One region of the Rahnella sp. AN3-3W3 genome, then DNA from elsewhere that is predicted to be linked to it. Evidence: predicted binding sites of a transcription regulator. Region 1 holds the regulator's gene; each other region holds the start of a gene.

Region 1 (5,705 bases):
AGCATTGCCTTCTGAACTTTGTCAGGAACTGACTATGGCTAACGTTAACTTCGCCTCAGACTTTGATTTTCAGGCCGTCGGGCGTGATGTGCTGAAAACAGAACGAGAAGGACTTGAGCAGTTAGATCAATACATTAACGGCGATTTTACCCGTGCATGCGAAAAAATCTTCGCCTGCAACGGCAAAGTCGTCGTGATGGGCATGGGCAAATCCGGCCACATTGGTCGCAAGATGGCAGCGACCTTTGCCAGCACCGGCACACCGGCTTTCTTTGTCCATCCGGGCGAAGCCAGCCACGGTGATCTGGGCATGGTGTCGAAACAGGACGTTGTGATCCTGATTTCCAATTCCGGCGAAGCACATGAAATTCTCGGGCTGATCCCGGTACTCAAACGTCTGGACATCACGCTTATCTGCATGACGTCTAATCCGGAAAGCACCATGGGCAAAGCAGCTGATGTGCATCTTTGCGTGAAAGTCCCCAAAGAAGCCTGCCCGCTGGGTCTGGCACCGACCAGCAGCACCACGGCGGTATTGGTCATGGGCGATGCGCTGGCGGTGGCTTTACTGGAAGCTCGCGGTTTCACACCCGAAGATTTCGCCCTTTCCCATCCGGGCGGAGCACTGGGTCGCAAGCTCTTACTGCGCGTGAGCGATATCATGCACACCGGTGATGAAATTCCGCATGTCAGCCGTGACGCGTCTTTGCGTGATGCCTTGCTGGAAATCACCCGCAAGAATCTCGGCATGACGGTTATCTGCAACGACCTGATGCGGATCGAAGGTATCTTTACCGATGGTGATTTACGCCGCATCTTCGATATGGGCGTTAACATCAACGAAGCCTCGATTGCCGATGTCATGACGACCGGGGGTATCCGCGTCCGCCCTTCTCTTCTGGCGGTGGATGCGCTGAATTTAATGCAGGAAAAAAACATAACCTGCGTGATGGTTGCTGATGGTGACCAGTTGCTGGGTGTGTTACATATGCACGACATGCTGCGCGCTGGCGTAGTTTAATTGAGGAATCCCCTGAATGAGTAATAGCGCAGCCCTGGTGGAAACTTGCTACGGTCCGGTCAGCACGCAAGTGCTGGAACGGGCGAAAGCTATCCGCCTGCTGATTTGCGATGTAGATGGCGTGATGTCTGATGGCCTGATCTACATGGGAAATCAGGGAGAAGAGCTGAAAAGTTTTAACGTTCGCGACGGTTACGGTATCCGCTGCCTGCTGACTTCGGACATCGAGGTCGCGATTATTACAGGCCGCAATGCGAAATTACTGGAAGATCGCGCTGAAACCCTCGGTATACGCCACTTGTACCAGGGACAATCGGATAAGCTTTTGGCCTTCCGCGAACTGTTAGATACACTGTCTTTGCGGGCCGAAGAAGTGGCCTACATCGGTGATGACCTGATCGACTGGCCGGTTATGGCTGAAGTTGGTCTTTCCGTGGCCGTTCAGGACGCGCATCCCATCTTGTTGCCGAAAGTGCATTATGTCACCCGAATTGCCGGCGGACGTGGTGCAGTACGCGAATTGTGCGATTTGATTTTACTGGCACAGGGTAAGCTGGAGGACGCCAAAGGGCTGTCGATATGAGTAAAACAAGACTTTGGATTATTCTGGCGCTGACAGCCATCGTTCTGGTGCTGATCGGCTGGTCAATGTCTGACAACAGCGATGACGTCCAGCCGGCGGTCAACGATCAGGATCCGACCTACCAGAGCTCCCACACCGTCACGATGGTGTACGATCCGCTGGGTAGCCTGACGTATAAACTGGTTTCAGATCAGGTGAAATATTACACCACTGATCAGGTGACATGGTTTACCAATCCGGTAGCGACCATGTACGACAAAAACAAAGTCCCGACGTGGGTGCTGCATTCTGACAAGGCCAAGCTGACTCAGGATAAAATGCTGTATCTTTACGGGCATGTGCAGGCAGACAGCCTGACACCTGAGACTTCTCAGTTGCAAAGAATCAAAACGGACAATGCACGGGTTAACCTGACGACACAGGACGTTGCCTCAGATGATGAAGTAACGCTTTATGGCACAGGTTTTACATCTAACGGCATGAAAATGCGTGGTAATCTGCGTGATAAAACAGCAGAGCTGATCGAAAAGGTAACGACCTCTTATGAAATTCAAAGCAAAAAATAAAATCCGTAATCTCCTGATCGTCAGCTCATTGTTAGCCGTCAGCGTTCCGGCATTCGCCCTGAAAGATGACACGACCAAACCGATTACCATTGATTCGGCTAATCAGGCGCTGGACGTGAACACCAATACCGCGACCTTTACCGGTAATGTGGTGGTAAACCAGGGCACGATCCAGGTTAAAGCGGACAAAGTTGTCGTCATCCGCCCGCAAGGCGTTTCCGGCAAAGAAGTGGTTGAAGGTTACGGTAACCCGGTGACCTTCTATCAGATGCAGGACAACGGCAAGCCGGTAAAAGGCCATGCGCAGAAAGTCCGCTATGAAGTGGAAAACGATCTGGTGACCCTAACCGGTAACGCTTACCTTGAACAGCTCGACAGCAACGTGAAAGGCGACCGTATTACGTATTTGGTGCAGAAACAGCAAATGGAAGCCTTCAGTGATAAAGGCAACCGTGTGACGACCGTTCTGGTTCCTTCGCAGCTGCAACAGAAAACACCTGCAGCGGCGGGCCAGCCGACCAAAAAGAGTAACTGATTTTTATGGCTAAATTAATCGCAGAGAATCTGGCAAAAGCCTACAAAGGCCGCAAGGTCGTTGAAGATGTCAGCCTGATGGTCAACTCCGGCGAAATCGTCGGGTTATTAGGGCCAAACGGTGCCGGTAAAACCACGACCTTCTACATGGTCGTTGGCATCGTGCAGCGTGATGCAGGCCGTATTATCGTCGATGACGAAGACATCAGCTTGTTGCCATTGCATACCCGCGCCCGTCGCGGTATTGGCTATCTTCCTCAGGAAGCGTCCATTTTCCGCCGCCTCAGCGTGTTTGATAACCTGATGGCCGTGTTGCAGATCCGCGACGATCTGAACAAAGAACAGCGTAACGATCGCGCCAATGAACTGATGGAAGAGTTCCATATTTCTCATTTGCGCGATAACCTCGGTCAGTCACTGTCCGGTGGTGAACGCCGTCGTGTTGAAATCGCCCGCGCGCTGGCGGCGAACCCTAAATTCATTCTGCTGGATGAACCGTTCGCCGGTGTTGACCCGATTTCAGTTATCGACATCAAAAAAATCATTGAGCATTTGCGTGACAGTGGCCTCGGCGTACTGATCACCGACCATAACGTTCGCGAAACGCTCGACGTGTGTGAACGCGCTTACATCGTCAGTCAGGGCAAGTTAATCGCCCACGGCACGCCAGCCGATATTCTTGCTGATGAACAAGTTAAACGCGTTTATCTTGGTGAAGAATTCCGTCTGTGATCTGTGCCGCCGGAACCGTGCCTGTTTCGCCTTAAAATGAAACAGGCCGTCTCTGACAGAAGTGTTGCCGTTTTCACTCATCAACGGAAATAAAGCCAAGATATGAAGCAAGGTTTGCAACTCAGATTCAGCCAACAACTGGCAATGACTCCACAGTTACAACAGGCCATCCGCCTGTTGCAATTGTCCACGCTTGAGCTCCAACAGGAGATCCAACTCGCGCTGGAGAGCAACCCTCTGCTGGAACAAACCGACCTTCATGAAGAAATCGACTCGGTAGAAGCCACCGACAGCGAAGGGTTAGATACCCGCGAAGCACTCGAGCAAAAAGACATGCCCGAAGAGCTGCCGCTGGATGCGACCTGGGATGAAATCTATACCGCGGGCACGCCTTCCGGCACCGGTAATGATTACAGCGACGACGAGCTGCCGATTTATCAGGGTGAAACCACCCAGACCCTTCAGGATTACCTGATGTGGCAGGTCGAGCTGACGCCGTTCTCAGATACTGATGCGGCGATTGCGACGTCCATTGTCGATGCGGTCGATGACACCGGTTACCTCACCGTTTCTCTTGACGACATTCTGGAAAGCATCGGGGATGAAAACGTCACGATGGACGAAGTGGAAGCCGTGCTCAAACGCGTACAGCGTTTTGACCCGGTCGGCGTGGCCGCGCGCGACCTGCGCGACTGCCTGCTGATCCAGCTTTCCCAGTATGTGACCGACACGCCTTTCATCACCGAAGCCCGTCTTATCATCAGCGAACATCTGGATTTGCTGGCGAACCATGATTTCCGCGCACTTATGCGATCAACCCGGTTAAAAGAAGATACACTGAAAGGAGCGATGCTCCTGATCCAGTCTCTTGATCCGCGTCCGGGCCAGTCGATCAATACCGGCGAATCCGAATACGTGATCCCGGATGTGCTGGTGCGCAAAGTGTCAGGAGTCTGGACGGTTGAACTCAATTCGGACAGCATTCCGCGTCTGAAGATTAACCAGCAGTACGCCGCGATGGGGAATTCCGCACGCAGCGACAGCGACGGGCAGTTTATCCGCAGCAACCTGCAGGAAGCCAAATGGTTAATCAAAAGCCTGGAAAGCCGTAACGACACGCTGTTGAAAGTCACGCGCTGTATCGTTGAGCAGCAGCAGGCGTTCTTTGAACTGGGTGAAGAATTTATGAAACCTATGGTGCTGGCTGATATCGCCAGCGCCGTAGAAATGCACGAATCGACGATTTCACGCGTCACGACGCAGAAGTTTCTGCACAGCCCGCGTGGCATTTTCGAACTGAAGTATTTCTTTTCCAGCCATGTCAGTACAGACAGCGGCGGCGAGGCATCGTCAACCGCCATCCGGGCGCTGGTGAAGAAATTAATCGCAGCGGAGAATCCTGTAAAACCGCTCAGTGACAGTAAGTTAGCGACCCTGCTTTCCGATCAGGGAATTATGGTTGCACGACGAACCGTCGCCAAATACCGAGAGTCTTTGTCCATCCCGCCCTCAAACCAACGTAAACAGTTAGTTTGACCTCAACAGAGAAGGAAGACATTATGCAGCTCAACATTACCGGACATCACATTGAGATCACGGATCCCCTGAGAGAGTTCATCACGTCGAAGCTGGCCAAGCTTGAGCAGTATTTCGACAGGATTAATCAGGTGTATGTGGTGTTGAGCGTGGAAAAGGTGCAAAAAGTTGCCGAAGCGACTTTGCATGTGAATGGAGGCGAGTTACATGCCACCTCGGAACATCAGGATATGTACGCAGCGATTGACGGACTGGTTGATAAACTGGCCCGCCAGCTGAATAAACATAAAGACAAACTGAAACAGCACTGACATTCATGTAGCCAACCCTGTGCTACAAACCTTCGGGCATCGGCTTGTGACCTTCGGGAAACGAGCCGATATAGCTTTAAGGGTGAAACAGCGCAAAAGTGAAAGATGACATGATCAACGATATAGCAATGCAATTAACGTCGGTGCTTAATGCCGAATGCACCAAAAGCGGCGTTCATTGCGCCAGCAAAAAACGCGCACTGGAAATCATCAGCGAACTGGCAGCCAGACAACTTAATTTGTCGCCACAGGTGATTTTCGACGCTATTTTGACCCGTGAACGTATGGGCAGCACCGGGATCGGTGCCGGGATCGCCATCCCGCACGGTAAGCTGGAAGAAGATACGTTACGTGCCGTCGGCGTGTTCATTCAGCTGGAACAACCGATCGCTTTTGATGCCATCGATAATCAGCCGGTAGAC
Region 2 (5,705 bases), on a different contig from region 1:
TCATAGTCAGTTCCTCAGGCAAAAGCCACGACCAGTAATACGGCCAGTTCGATGAACGCCAGACGACGGCAGAACGGCCCCAGCCAGCCACGGTGCAGGGCTGAAACCAGTGACGCCGGTGTCGCATGGCTGCGCAGACGGTAAAGCGGAGCAAACATCACGCGCAGCGGCTGGGCGAAACCGGTCGCCGTCACCACCATGTCGGCGGAGTGCGCGTAACCACAGGCCCAGGCATCGCCACGCGAACGGTTTGGCAGCCGCGCGCCACGCAGAACTGCGGCGATAAGCCACGGCATTAACGGCATTCCCAGCAGCAAAATGGCCACCATCGGGGCAGACACCGCGGACGCCGGCGAGAACGCCACGCCATGCTGAGCAGCCAGCAGAACCGGCGTGTTCAGTACGGAGGCGGCGACAGCAGAGAATTGCGGAATAATCCACGGGGAAGCCACGCCGGAAATCACGCACAACAACGCCAGTAATACGGTGCTGAACGTCATGGCGCGTGGTGCCGGTGTGGCGTCTGCGGCAGCCTGACTGCGCGGTGTCCCCAGGAACGTGACGCCAAAAACTTTGGCAATACACATCAGCGCCAGCGCGCCGGTCAGTGCCAGACCGACCGCCAGCAGCGGCCCCATCAGGCGGGCGATAAAGACGTGGCTGCTGCTCAGCTGGAACAACGACTGGTAGAGCAGCCATTCACTGGCGAAACCGTTTAACGGCGGCAGCGCGGCCATCGACATTAATGCGATCAGCATCGCTGCCGCTGTCCACGGCATCAGACGGGCGATACCGCCGAGTTTTTCCATGTCCTTTATGCCGGTCTGCATTTCAATTTCACCGGCACCGAGGAACAGCGCCGTTTTAAACAGCCCGTGGTTGAACAGATGGAACAGACCCGCCAGCAGCGAAAGGGAAGCCAGCACCGGCTGGTTCAGCGCCACGCCGGTCATTGCCCCGCCAACACCGAGCAAAATAATCCCGACGTTTTCCAGCGTGTGATAGGCCAGCAGACGGCGGATATCGTGCTCCATCAGCGCATACAACCCGCCGATAAACGCGGTCAGGATTGCCAGAAGCAATACCATCAGGCCCCACCAGAGTGGCGGTGCGCCCAGCAGATCCAGACCGACTTTTACGATGCCGATAATGCCGATTTTCATCAGCGCAGAAGAGAACAGGGCGGCGGCGTGAGCAGGCGCGCTGGAATGCGACTGCGGCACCCAGGCGTGTAGCGGGATAATCCCGGCGTACAGCCCGAAACCGGCCAGCGCCAGCAGGAAGGCCGCCGATTTAATGCCCGGCGTGAACGCCGTGTGGCGCAGCACCTCAAAATTGACGCTGCCGCTGGCGTGATGCAGCAGGGCGAAGGCCAGGATCAGACACAGTGTGCCGAGGCGGCCGGATAAAAACTGATTCAGACCGGCACGGCGGCTTTTCACATCGTCGGCCTGAACAATCATGAAATAGGCGCACAGGGCAGCCAGTTCCATCATCAGGATCAGTTCCACGGCGCTGGCCGACATCGCCGCTGCTGTCAGTGCGGCCATCAGCAGATTGCACATCAGACCGGTGCGGGCGCGCTTAGGGGCTCTCACATTCGCCAGCCACGCACAGGCATACAGGCTGCACATCAGCGCGGTGACGGACATCGCCAGCAGGATTAAGGCATTCAGCGCAGTCAGTTCAGCGTGAAAAGGCACCACCGGCAGTACGGCCTGAACCACCACACCGCCCTGCAAAATCTGTAACGCCGCCACGATAACGCACAGCGTTGCCGCCATCCCGCCTGCGCCAAAAATCAGGCTGCTGATTTTCGTCATGGACGCCAGAAGCCAGCCACCAAGGCCGCTCAGCACCCATATCAGCAGCGCCAGCGCCAGTAACGACGCCGGTTCACCGGTAAATAGAGTCGTCATTATTTAGCCTCCGTATCAGGGGCGTTCAGTGAAGTCAGTCCGGCGGGGAAAACGTTCATGGCATTGAGGCGTTTTTGCTGGCTGGAATATTCAGACAAGCTGGCGGTAACCAGCGTGATGGCCTGTGTCGGACAGGTTTTGATGCACGCCGGACCTTCCGGGCTGAAGCTGCATAAATCGCATTTCACCGCCACGGCGCGAAGCCCTGGCACGCAGTCGAGAAACGGGCTGACAGCGCGTGGCGCACGCGGTGCGGGCAGCGCTTTTGAGGTATTGCAGTCACGCGGGATATCGACAGGAGTGCTGGCGGAAAACGTTATCGCCCCGAACGGACAGGCGATGCCGCACAGTTTGCAGCTCACACACAGGCTCTCGTTAAGATGAATGGCGTCGTTTTCACGGGTGATGGCGTTCACCGGACAGACCTGCGCGCACGGCGCGTCTTCGCACTGGTGACACATCACCGGCGCAGAATCCAGCCGGTTGCGCATCACCTGCAAGCGGGGCTCGGATTGCAGGCCGTGAAGCTCGTGCTCCTGCGAACAACTCGCCATACAGGTATTGCAGCCGATACAAAGTTTGGGGTCCGCGATCACATACTGATTCATGGCGGCCATATTGCGCATGAAGTCTCCTTGGTATTTCGTCAAAGGTGACGAAATCGGCACTTAAATTGACATTTCGACATTTATGTCGGCATTGGAACCGTTAAATACCGGTCAATATTGTGGGTGAAAAGATTATTCCCACCTGACCGTAAAATAATGTTTTAGGTTTTTTATCCGGCGTGGCCGAGTAATTTCTCAAGTTGCGGATGCACCGGCTGATTACTGTGCAGGGAATCAAACAGGCACTGATAAATAGCGGAGATTTTATTCAGATAATGTTCCAGCACGGCGTTCTTATCATGGATGTCCACCGTGCCGTCCACGCGGCCATCCTCACTCAATCTGGCCTGCGCGAAGGCTCTGAAATCCACTTCTTCCTGGCCTTGCGCCATGTTCAGGCTGTAGATGATCTCCTGACTGTAAAAGTCATCGCCCTGATGAATACTCACCACAAAATGATTGAACAGCACAAAGCGGATGTCCTGTTCCTCCCCACAGTTAAACTCATGATTTATCTTTTTATTTGATGTGGTAACGGCCTGTATCAGGCTGTTCTGATAGGTATGCCACTGTGATTTCATCTGGCTGTTTTTGCTGGCGATATAGTCGGCTTTAGTAGTCAGTTCGCTGAGAGTGCTCATGTTCATTATCCGTTGTTAATTGATATGTCGGGTGACGACGAAAATACGACGTATAACTCTCTGTTGGCATAAAGCGTGCCAGTTTCTGAATTATTCTGATAAATGCTTGTGTATTAACGGGTTGGAAGGGTTTTGGCTGTGGTTCTGTGTCAGCGAAGAAAATAAATGACATGTCGATGACACCTTATTTCGACAATTATGACGGGCGGTGATGGCTTATTTCTGCACATCGTTTACTGAGAAGGTTTTTGCATAAAGGCAATGTGTCGAAATTTCTGGCATCAATATTGCAGCCAGTCTTAATTGTTCTCCCGAGGGAGGGGAAATAATGCACGAAATAACGTTATGCCAGAATGCCGTTGAAATAATGGAACAGTTCGGACGGCAAAATAATGCGCGGAAAATTACCGCGGTATGGATGGAAATCGGCGCGTTTTCCTGCGTCGAACCGGAGGCCGTGCAGTTTTGTTTTGAGCTGGCGTGTCGTGAAACGCTGGCGCAGGGATGCGAATTGCATCTGGACACACCGGCGGCAGAAAGCTGGTGCCGTACCTGTCAGCAGGATATCGCGCTGCTCAGCCCAAACGTGCTGATTTGCCCGCAGTGTGGCGGACGCGATTTGCGGGTAATTGCCGGTGACGGCATGAAAATTAAACGTATCGAAATCGAATAACGGGCGTTTGTTTGCCCGGGGAGAAAGCTATGTGCAGTACCTGTGGTTGTGCCAGCGGCGAACTTCGTATTGAAGGCGTCAGCAGCGGGCACGCTCATCATTCTCATGACCCTTCGCACGACCATCATCACGATCATTCCCATGCCCATTCCCACGGCCTGCCATTTGCAGCGCGTCGTCTGGTGGATATCGAAATGGATGTGCTGGCGAAGAACAATCACATTGCGGCCCACAACCGCGAGCATTTTGCTGAGGCGGGGATTCTGGCGCTGAATCTGGTGTCCAGTCCCGGTTCCGGAAAAACCACCTTACTGACCAGCACCCTGACCCGGCTGGCACCGTATTTCGACTGCGCGGTAATTGAAGGCGATCAGCAAACTACCAACGACGCCGACCGGATCCGCGCCACCGGCGTTCCGGCCATTCAGGTCAATACCGGCAAAGGCTGCCATCTGGACGCGCAAATGGTTCACGATGCGCTGCATCAGTTATCGCCAAACAACAACAGCCTGCTGTTTATCGAAAACGTCGGCAATCTGGTGTGTCCGGCCAGTTTTGATCTCGGCGAACTGCACAAAGTCGCGGTACTTTCCGTGACCGAAGGCGAAGACAAACCGCTGAAATATCCGCATATGTTTGCCGCTTCCCGCCTGATGATCCTCAACAAAATCGATTTGCTGCCTTACGTCAGTTTTGACGTTGAGACCTGTATCGCCAATGCACGTCAGGTGAATCCGCAGATTGAAGTGATTCAGCTTTCTGCCACTACCGGCGAAGGGATGGATCAGTGGTTGCACTGGCTGGAGCAGCAGCGATGTGCATAGGCATTCCGGGACAAATCGTCGCGTTGCAAGAAAATCAGCCCGATCACGCCTGGGCGCAGGTATGCGGACTGCGACGTGAAGTTAATATCGCGCTGGTGTGTGAAGGCGACCGCGAAGCGCTGATCGGCTGCTGGGTATTAATCCACGTCGGTTTTGCCCTGAGCAGGCTCGATGAGCACGAAGCGCTGGACACGCTGGCCGCGCTGCATGCGATGGAAGAAGTGGAAGCCGACGTCGCCTTATTTTTGGGTGCAGGAGAATCAAGGTAATGCGTTTTGTTGATGAGTTTCGGGATCCGAAACTGGCGAAAACATTAATCCAGCGCCTGCATCAGCGGGCGGCTCATCTGCCTTACAGCGCAGAAAAACCGATGCAAATTATGGAAGTGTGCGGCGGTCATACCCATGCCATTTTCAAATTCGGACTGGATAAACTGTTGCCCCCGCAGCTGGAATTTATTCACGGACCGGGGTGTCCGGTGTGTGTGCTGCCGATGGGGCGGATTGATGCCTGCTGTGAAATCGCCGCGCATGACGGGGTGATTTTTTGCACCTTTGGCGATGCGTTGCGCGTGCCGGGAAAACAGGGTTCGCTGTTGCAGGCGCGCGAACGCGGCGCGGACGTGCGGGTGGTGTATTCCCCGCTGGATGCGCTGAAGCTGGCGCGTGAAAATCCGCAGTCTCAGGTGGTGTTTTTCGCGCTGGGTTTTGAAACCACGCTGCCGGTGACCGCCGTCACGCTGCAACAGGCGCGGCGGGAAGGCCTGAACAATTTCACCGTCTTCTGCCAGCACATCAGCCTGATGCCTACGTTGCGTAGCCTGCTGCAACAGGAGGATGTGCGCATCGATGCCTTTCTGGCACCCGGTCATGTCAGCATGGTGACCGGCACAGCACCGTATCATTTTATCAATGAAGAATTCGGCAAGCCGCTGGTGATCAGCGGTTTCGAACCGCTGGATATGCTGCAAAGCGTGCTGATGCTGGTGGAACAAGTTTGCGAGGCATCGTGTAAAACAGAAAACCAGTACCGGCGCGTCG
Region 3 (5,705 bases), on a different contig from region 1:
CCTCCGGCCTGGTCAATCTGGTCACACCGACCTCCGCCGTGGTGATGGGCGGTCTGGCCATCGCGCGGGTGCCTTATGTCCGCTGGCTGAAATGGGTCGCACCTTTACTGGGGATATTACTGGTATTACTGATGTTAGCGTTAAGTCTCGGTTCTTTGATTTAAGTCTTTGTAGAAAATGATTTTTTTGCCATGTTGACGTCCTTTTATTTACCGGGAACATAATCATGAAAAGAACGTTGTCTGCACTTGAAAAAGAACACCAGCAACTGATCCTCTGCCATCAGCTGATTGCCAGCCGGAGTTTTTCATCACAGGAAGAATTGCGGCAGGAATTCCAGCGGGCGGGATACCGGAAGATCGGCCAGTCCACCATTTCACAATTACTGAAAACGCTAGGTGTGATGAAGGTGCAGAATGCCAAAGGCAAAAAGATTTATGCCCTGAATGAGCAGTCTCAGCTTGTTCCTGATGCCCTGAGGTCAGTAAGTGAAATGGTCACCGATGTGGATCACAACCCTCAGTTTGTGGTGGTCCATGTCATGTCGGGCTATGGCCGCGCCGTGGGACGGATTATCGATCAGCACCGTTTGCCGGAGGTGCTCGGGGTGATCGCGTCGAGCACCTCCGTGCTGGTAGCACCACGGGAAACGACAGCGCTCGACAGAGTTTGCAGGACAATCAGGCGGATACTGGCGATAAAGGAAAACCACAGCAGCAACCGATTGCCCTAGGCCATTTTTCCGCTTGACGCCGACAGTGAGCCGCCTATAATGCGCCACAATTTGCCGGGAGAACCCATGAACAATCGCCACGTTTTGTGCTCAGATGATCGACCAAACGCCGTGCCATCAGGCAGCCCGCTGCCGTTGTTCTTCCGTGGTATTACCGTTTTATTGAAAGCCCCTCATTGAGGGGCTTTTTTTTGTCCGGAATTTGAGTGCCCCACTTTTTTACGCGTAAAGAACAGGAGAATGACTATGGCCAATCCGCTGTATCAGAAAGACATCATTTCGATCAACGATCTCAGTCGCGAAGAGCTGGAGCTGGTTCTCGATACCGCTGCCAGCCTGAAAGCCAACCCGCAGCCTGAATTGCTGAAACACAAAGTGATCGCCAGTTGTTTCTTCGAAGCCTCAACCCGCACCCGCTTGTCGTTTGAAACCTCAATGCATCGTCTGGGTGCCTCGGTGGTCGGTTTCTCCGACAGCAGCAACACGTCGCTGGGTAAAAAAGGCGAGACGCTGGCCGACACCATTTCGGTCATCAGCACGTATGTCGATGCGATTGTGATGCGTCACCCGCAGGAAGGCGCGGCACGTCTGGCAACCGAATTCTCCGGCGGTATTCCGGTGCTCAACGCCGGTGACGGCGCGAACCAGCATCCGACGCAAACCCTGCTGGATTTGTTCACCATTCAGGAAACGCAGGGCCGTCTCGACAACATCAAAATCGCCATGGTCGGTGACCTGAAATATGGCCGCACGGTACATTCCCTGGCGCAGGCGCTGGCGAAATTTAACGGTAACCGCTTCTACTTTATCGCCCCGGATGCGCTGGCAATGCCGGGCTATATCCTGAGCCTGCTGGAAGAGAAAGGCATCGAATACAGCCTGCACAGCAGCATTGATGAAGTGGTTTCTGAAATCGACATCCTGTACATGACCCGCGTACAGAAAGAGCGTCTGGATCCGTCGGAATATGCCAACGTGAAAGCCCAGTTTGTGCTGCGCGCCGCCGACCTGACGAATGCCCAACCGCACCTGAAAGTGCTGCATCCGCTGCCGCGTATCGATGAAATCACGCCGGATGTGGATAAGACGCCATACGCCTGGTATTTCCAGCAGGCCGGAAACGGGATTTTTGCGCGTCAGGCTTTGCTGGCGCTGGTTCTGAACGCAGACACTGCACAGTAAACTTGAGGAGAAAACTTTATGACGCACGACAATAAACTTCAGGTTGAAGCGATCAAATGCGGTACCGTTATCGACCATATTCCGGCACAGGTCGGGTTTAAATTGCTGTCTCTGTTCAAGTTCACCCAGACTGAACAACGTGTGACCGTCGGCCTGAACCTGCCGTCCGGCGAACTTGGCCGCAAAGACATTATCAAAATCGAAAACACCTTCCTGACCGACGAACAGGTCAATCAGCTGGCGGTATATGCCCCGCGTGCGACGGTGAACCGCATCGACAATTACGACGTGGTGAAGAAGCTGATGCCGACGCTGCCGGACCGTATTGTCGGCGTGCTGCGCTGCCCGAACGGCAACTGCATCAGCCGTTTTGAACCGGTGGATTCCAGCTTTGCAGTCAAGCAGCGTGCGGACGGCGTGCACCTGAAATGCAAATACTGCGAGAAAGAGTTTGAGCATCAGGTGGTGCTGAACAATGATTAACCCTTTATACTGAGGGATAATTTTTTATTCACTTTAACTCAAATCAGGAGACATTATGTCCCGCGAAATCAGCACTGAAAACGCCCCTGCCGCTATCGGTCCTTACGTTCAGGGCGTGGATCTGGGCAGCATGATCATCACTTCCGGCCAGATCCCTGTGGATCCTAAAACCGGCGCGGTCGCCGACGACATCGCTGCGCAGGCACGTCAGTCACTGGAAAACGTGCAGGCGATCGTTGAAGCCGCTGGTCTGAAAGTTTCAGACATCGTGAAAACCACCGTTTTCGTGAAAGATCTGAATGACTTCGCCACCGTTAACGCCACGTACGAAGCGTTCTTCACTGAACACAACGCTCCGTTCCCGGCGCGTTCTTGCGTTGAAGTTGCCCGTCTGCCAAAAGACGTAAAAATCGAAATCGAAGCCATCGCCGTCCGCCGTTAATTCGCGCCAGCCATGCACCAGACCAGCCTGCGGGCTGGTTTTTTTTGCCCCATTTTCAGGCAAAGAAACCCTTTCACGCTCTATAATTAAGCAGTTCCGTCTTTTTTTCCCCGATTTTCAGCCCGTTTTGCACGCTGGCACACTTTATGCCTGATCTTCATTGTTATTGAACGATTCAATTGCAGCCTGTCCAGTTTGTGAGGTGATGATGATCAAGATTGACCTTTCCGATTCACCCTTTTTTGATGAGATGTTAATGGCGGATGGCAAGCACCGCAGCCATTATCAGGCCTACTGGCAGTGGTTGCAGCAAGCTGATCAACAGGCAGTCCAGCGCAAAAAAGAGGAAGCGGCGCTGTTGTTCCATCGGGTGGGAATTACCTTTAACGTTTACGGCGAAGATGATGGTGCGGAACGGCTGATCCCATTCGACAGCGTGCCGCGCATTATTCCGGCCAGCGAATGGCAAATGCTCGATCGCGGGATCTGCCAGCGGGTTCAGGCGCTGAATGCTTTTCTGCACGATATTTACCACGACCAGAAGATCCTCAAAGCAGGGATCGTCCCGGCGGAACAGGTGCTGGCCAACGATCAGTATCAGCCGTGCATGCAGGGAATTGATCTTCATCGCGATACCTACGCCCACATTGCCGGAACGGATATGGTGCGCGGCGGCGATGGCGAATATTACGTGCTGGAAGACAACCTGCGTACGCCGTCCGGCGTGTCGTACATGATGGAAAACCGCAAGATGATGATGCGGTTATACCCCGAACTGTTTGCCGAACAGCGTATCGCGCCGGTGTCCCGCTACCCATCCCACTTACTGCAAACCCTGCGCGAAAGCACGCCGGTCAACGATCCAACCGTTGTGGTACTGACGCCAGGCCGCTTTAACAGTGCCTATTTCGAGCACAGTTTCCTCGCCCAGCAAATGGGCGTTGAACTGGTGGAAAGCGTCGATTTGTTCGTCAAAGACGGCGCGGTGTTTATGCGCACCACCGCTGGCCCCTGCAAAATTGACGTGATTTACCGGCGTATCGACGATGCGTTCCTCGATCCGCTGGCCTTCCGCGCCGATTCCATGCTCGGCGTTCCCGGCCTGCTTTCAGTTTATCGATCCGGTGGCGTGGTGCTGGCGAATGCAATCGGCACCGGCGTAGCGGATGACAAATCGATCTACCCGTATGTGCCGGAGATGATCCGCTACTATCTCGCGGAAGATCCGATCCTCAATAACGTGCCGACCTGGCAATGCCGCAAGGAAAGCGATCTGTCTTTCGTGCTGGCGAATCTGGAAAAAATGGTGGTGAAGGAGGTTCATGGCGCAGGCGGTTACGGCATGCTGATTGGCCCGACCGCCAGCAAGGCGGAAATTGAACGCTTCCGCGATTTACTGCGTACCCGCCCGGAAAACTACATCGCCCAGGAAACACTGGCGCTTTCCACCTGCCCGACGTTTGTCGGCAACGGACTAGCACCGCGACATATCGACCTGCGGCCTTTTGCCCTGACCGGCGCGGAAATCCGTCTGGTACCGGGCGGCTTAACCCGCGTGGCGCTGGCAGAAGGTTCGCTTGTGGTGAACTCATCACAGGGCGGCGGCACCAAAGACACCTGGGTGCTGGAAGAAAATCCAACGGAGGATGACGCATGCTAAGCAGAACAGCCAGCGAACTGTACTGGATGGCGCGTTATCTGGAACGCGCCGAAAATATCGCACGCCTGCTGGACGTGACCAATAAGCTGTCGATGATGTCGATCCGTGACGTCAACGCCCGCGATGAAAACAATGATCTGCTGGTGCCGCTCACCATGACCGGCACGCGCACGTTATTCAGTGAACATTATCCGCAGGAGACGATGAGCAATCTGCTCAACTTTTTCGCACTGGACAGTTTCAACCACAGCAGCATTTTCAGTTGCCTGCAAATGGCCTGGAACAATGCGCATGCCGTGCGCGGCAGCCTGTCGTCTGAAGTCTGGGAAAGCATCAATGCCACCTGGATTGAGATGAAACTGATCCGCCGTCAGGGCGTCGGTTCTGCCGGTGCAGACTCTTTCTTCGACTGGGTTAAGGAACGCTCACATCTGTTTCGCGGCGCGATGTTCGGTACCTTACTGCGCAGTGATGCGATGAACTTTATCCGCCTCGGCACCATGCTGGAACGCGCAGACAGCACCGCGCGCCTGCTTGATGCCAAAAATCAGTTGCTGAATGCCGATGAAGATCCGGTGCGCGAATACTACCGGATGGACACGTTGCTGCGTGCCGTCAGCGCCCGCGAAGCGTTCCACACGTTATACAAGCAACAACTCAGCCAGAAGCACATTGCCGAACTGCTGGTGCTGCGCCGCGAGCTACCACGCTCACTGCTTTCCTGTGTCGAAATCATGGCCGAACAGCTGGAGGAAATCGGTGGCACGGCGGGTAATCTGCCCCGCCGCCGTGTTCATACCCTTCACGCTCAGCTGCGTTTCACCGAAATGGATGAAATTGTTGAGATGGGCCTCAGTCCCTGGTTAATGCAATTCCTTGACCAGACCAATACCATCGCTGAGAGCATTCATCAAACCTATCTGGAGGCTCAATAATGAAACTGAATGTCACGCATCAGACGCATTACAGCTATGCGCAGCAGGTTAAACACAGCACGCAATACCTGCGCCTGACCCCGCAGGATTCCAGCCATCAGAAGATTTTGTCATGGGATCTGACGTTACCGGAATACGCCACCCGCACGCTAGATGCCTACGGCAATGTGTTGCATGTCCTGACACTGGATCAGCCGCATCAGGCGATCACCATCGTCGCCAACGGCGTGGTCGAGATTGAAGACAATACGGAGGATGACAACTGCGGGC

What was found. The regulator sigma-54, encoded in region 1, starts transcription at its own class of promoters, with help from an activator protein. The targets are predictions, from matches to a motif close to GTTGGCACANNTTTCGCTNT.
Region 2: the regulator sigma-54 is predicted to act here: its motif matches at 3,289-3,308, upstream of hypA (hydrogenase maturation nickel metallochaperone HypA).
Region 3: the regulator sigma-54 is predicted to act here: its motif matches at 2,974-2,993, upstream of UC15_RS08760 (circularly permuted type 2 ATP-grasp protein).

The regions. Positions count from the first base shown of each region.
Region 1 is NZ_JYDG01000029.1:11,184-16,888, reverse strand. Features, by position in the region: gene UC15_RS10400 (calcium/sodium antiporter) at 1-15, shown strand, start outside; gene kdsD (arabinose-5-phosphate isomerase KdsD) at 35-1,021, shown strand; gene kdsC (3-deoxy-manno-octulosonate-8-phosphatase KdsC) at 1,038-1,604, shown strand; gene lptC (LPS export ABC transporter periplasmic protein LptC) at 1,601-2,170, shown strand; gene lptA (lipopolysaccharide ABC transporter substrate-binding protein LptA) at 2,148-2,705, shown strand; gene lptB (LPS export ABC transporter ATP-binding protein) at 2,711-3,436, shown strand; gene rpoN (RNA polymerase factor sigma-54) at 3,539-4,972, shown strand; gene hpf (ribosome hibernation promoting factor) at 4,996-5,283, shown strand; gene ptsN (PTS IIA-like nitrogen regulatory protein PtsN) at 5,382-5,705, shown strand, end outside.
Region 2 is NZ_JYDG01000071.1:7,983-13,687, forward strand. Features, by position in the region: partial or broken gene UC15_RS18740 (respiratory chain complex I subunit 1 family protein) at 1-4, opposite strand, end outside; gene UC15_RS18745 (proton-conducting transporter membrane subunit) at 15-1,919, opposite strand; gene UC15_RS18750 (4Fe-4S dicluster domain-containing protein) at 1,919-2,527, opposite strand; gene hycA (formate hydrogenlyase regulator HycA) at 2,698-3,168, opposite strand; gene hypA (hydrogenase maturation nickel metallochaperone HypA) at 3,497-3,841, shown strand; gene hypB (hydrogenase nickel incorporation protein HypB) at 3,871-4,665, shown strand; gene hypC (HypC/HybG/HupF family hydrogenase formation chaperone) at 4,656-4,934, shown strand; gene hypD (hydrogenase formation protein HypD) at 4,934-5,705, shown strand, end outside.
Region 3 is NZ_JYDG01000023.1:30,541-36,245, reverse strand. Features, by position in the region: gene UC15_RS08785 (YfcC family protein) at 1-164, shown strand, start outside; gene UC15_RS08780 (arginine repressor) at 227-733, shown strand; gene pyrB (aspartate carbamoyltransferase) at 980-1,915, shown strand; gene pyrI (aspartate carbamoyltransferase regulatory subunit) at 1,934-2,398, shown strand; gene ridA (2-iminobutanoate/2-iminopropanoate deaminase) at 2,454-2,840, shown strand; gene UC15_RS08760 (circularly permuted type 2 ATP-grasp protein) at 3,049-4,500, shown strand; gene UC15_RS08755 (alpha-E domain-containing protein) at 4,494-5,435, shown strand; gene UC15_RS08750 (transglutaminase family protein) at 5,435-5,705, shown strand, end outside.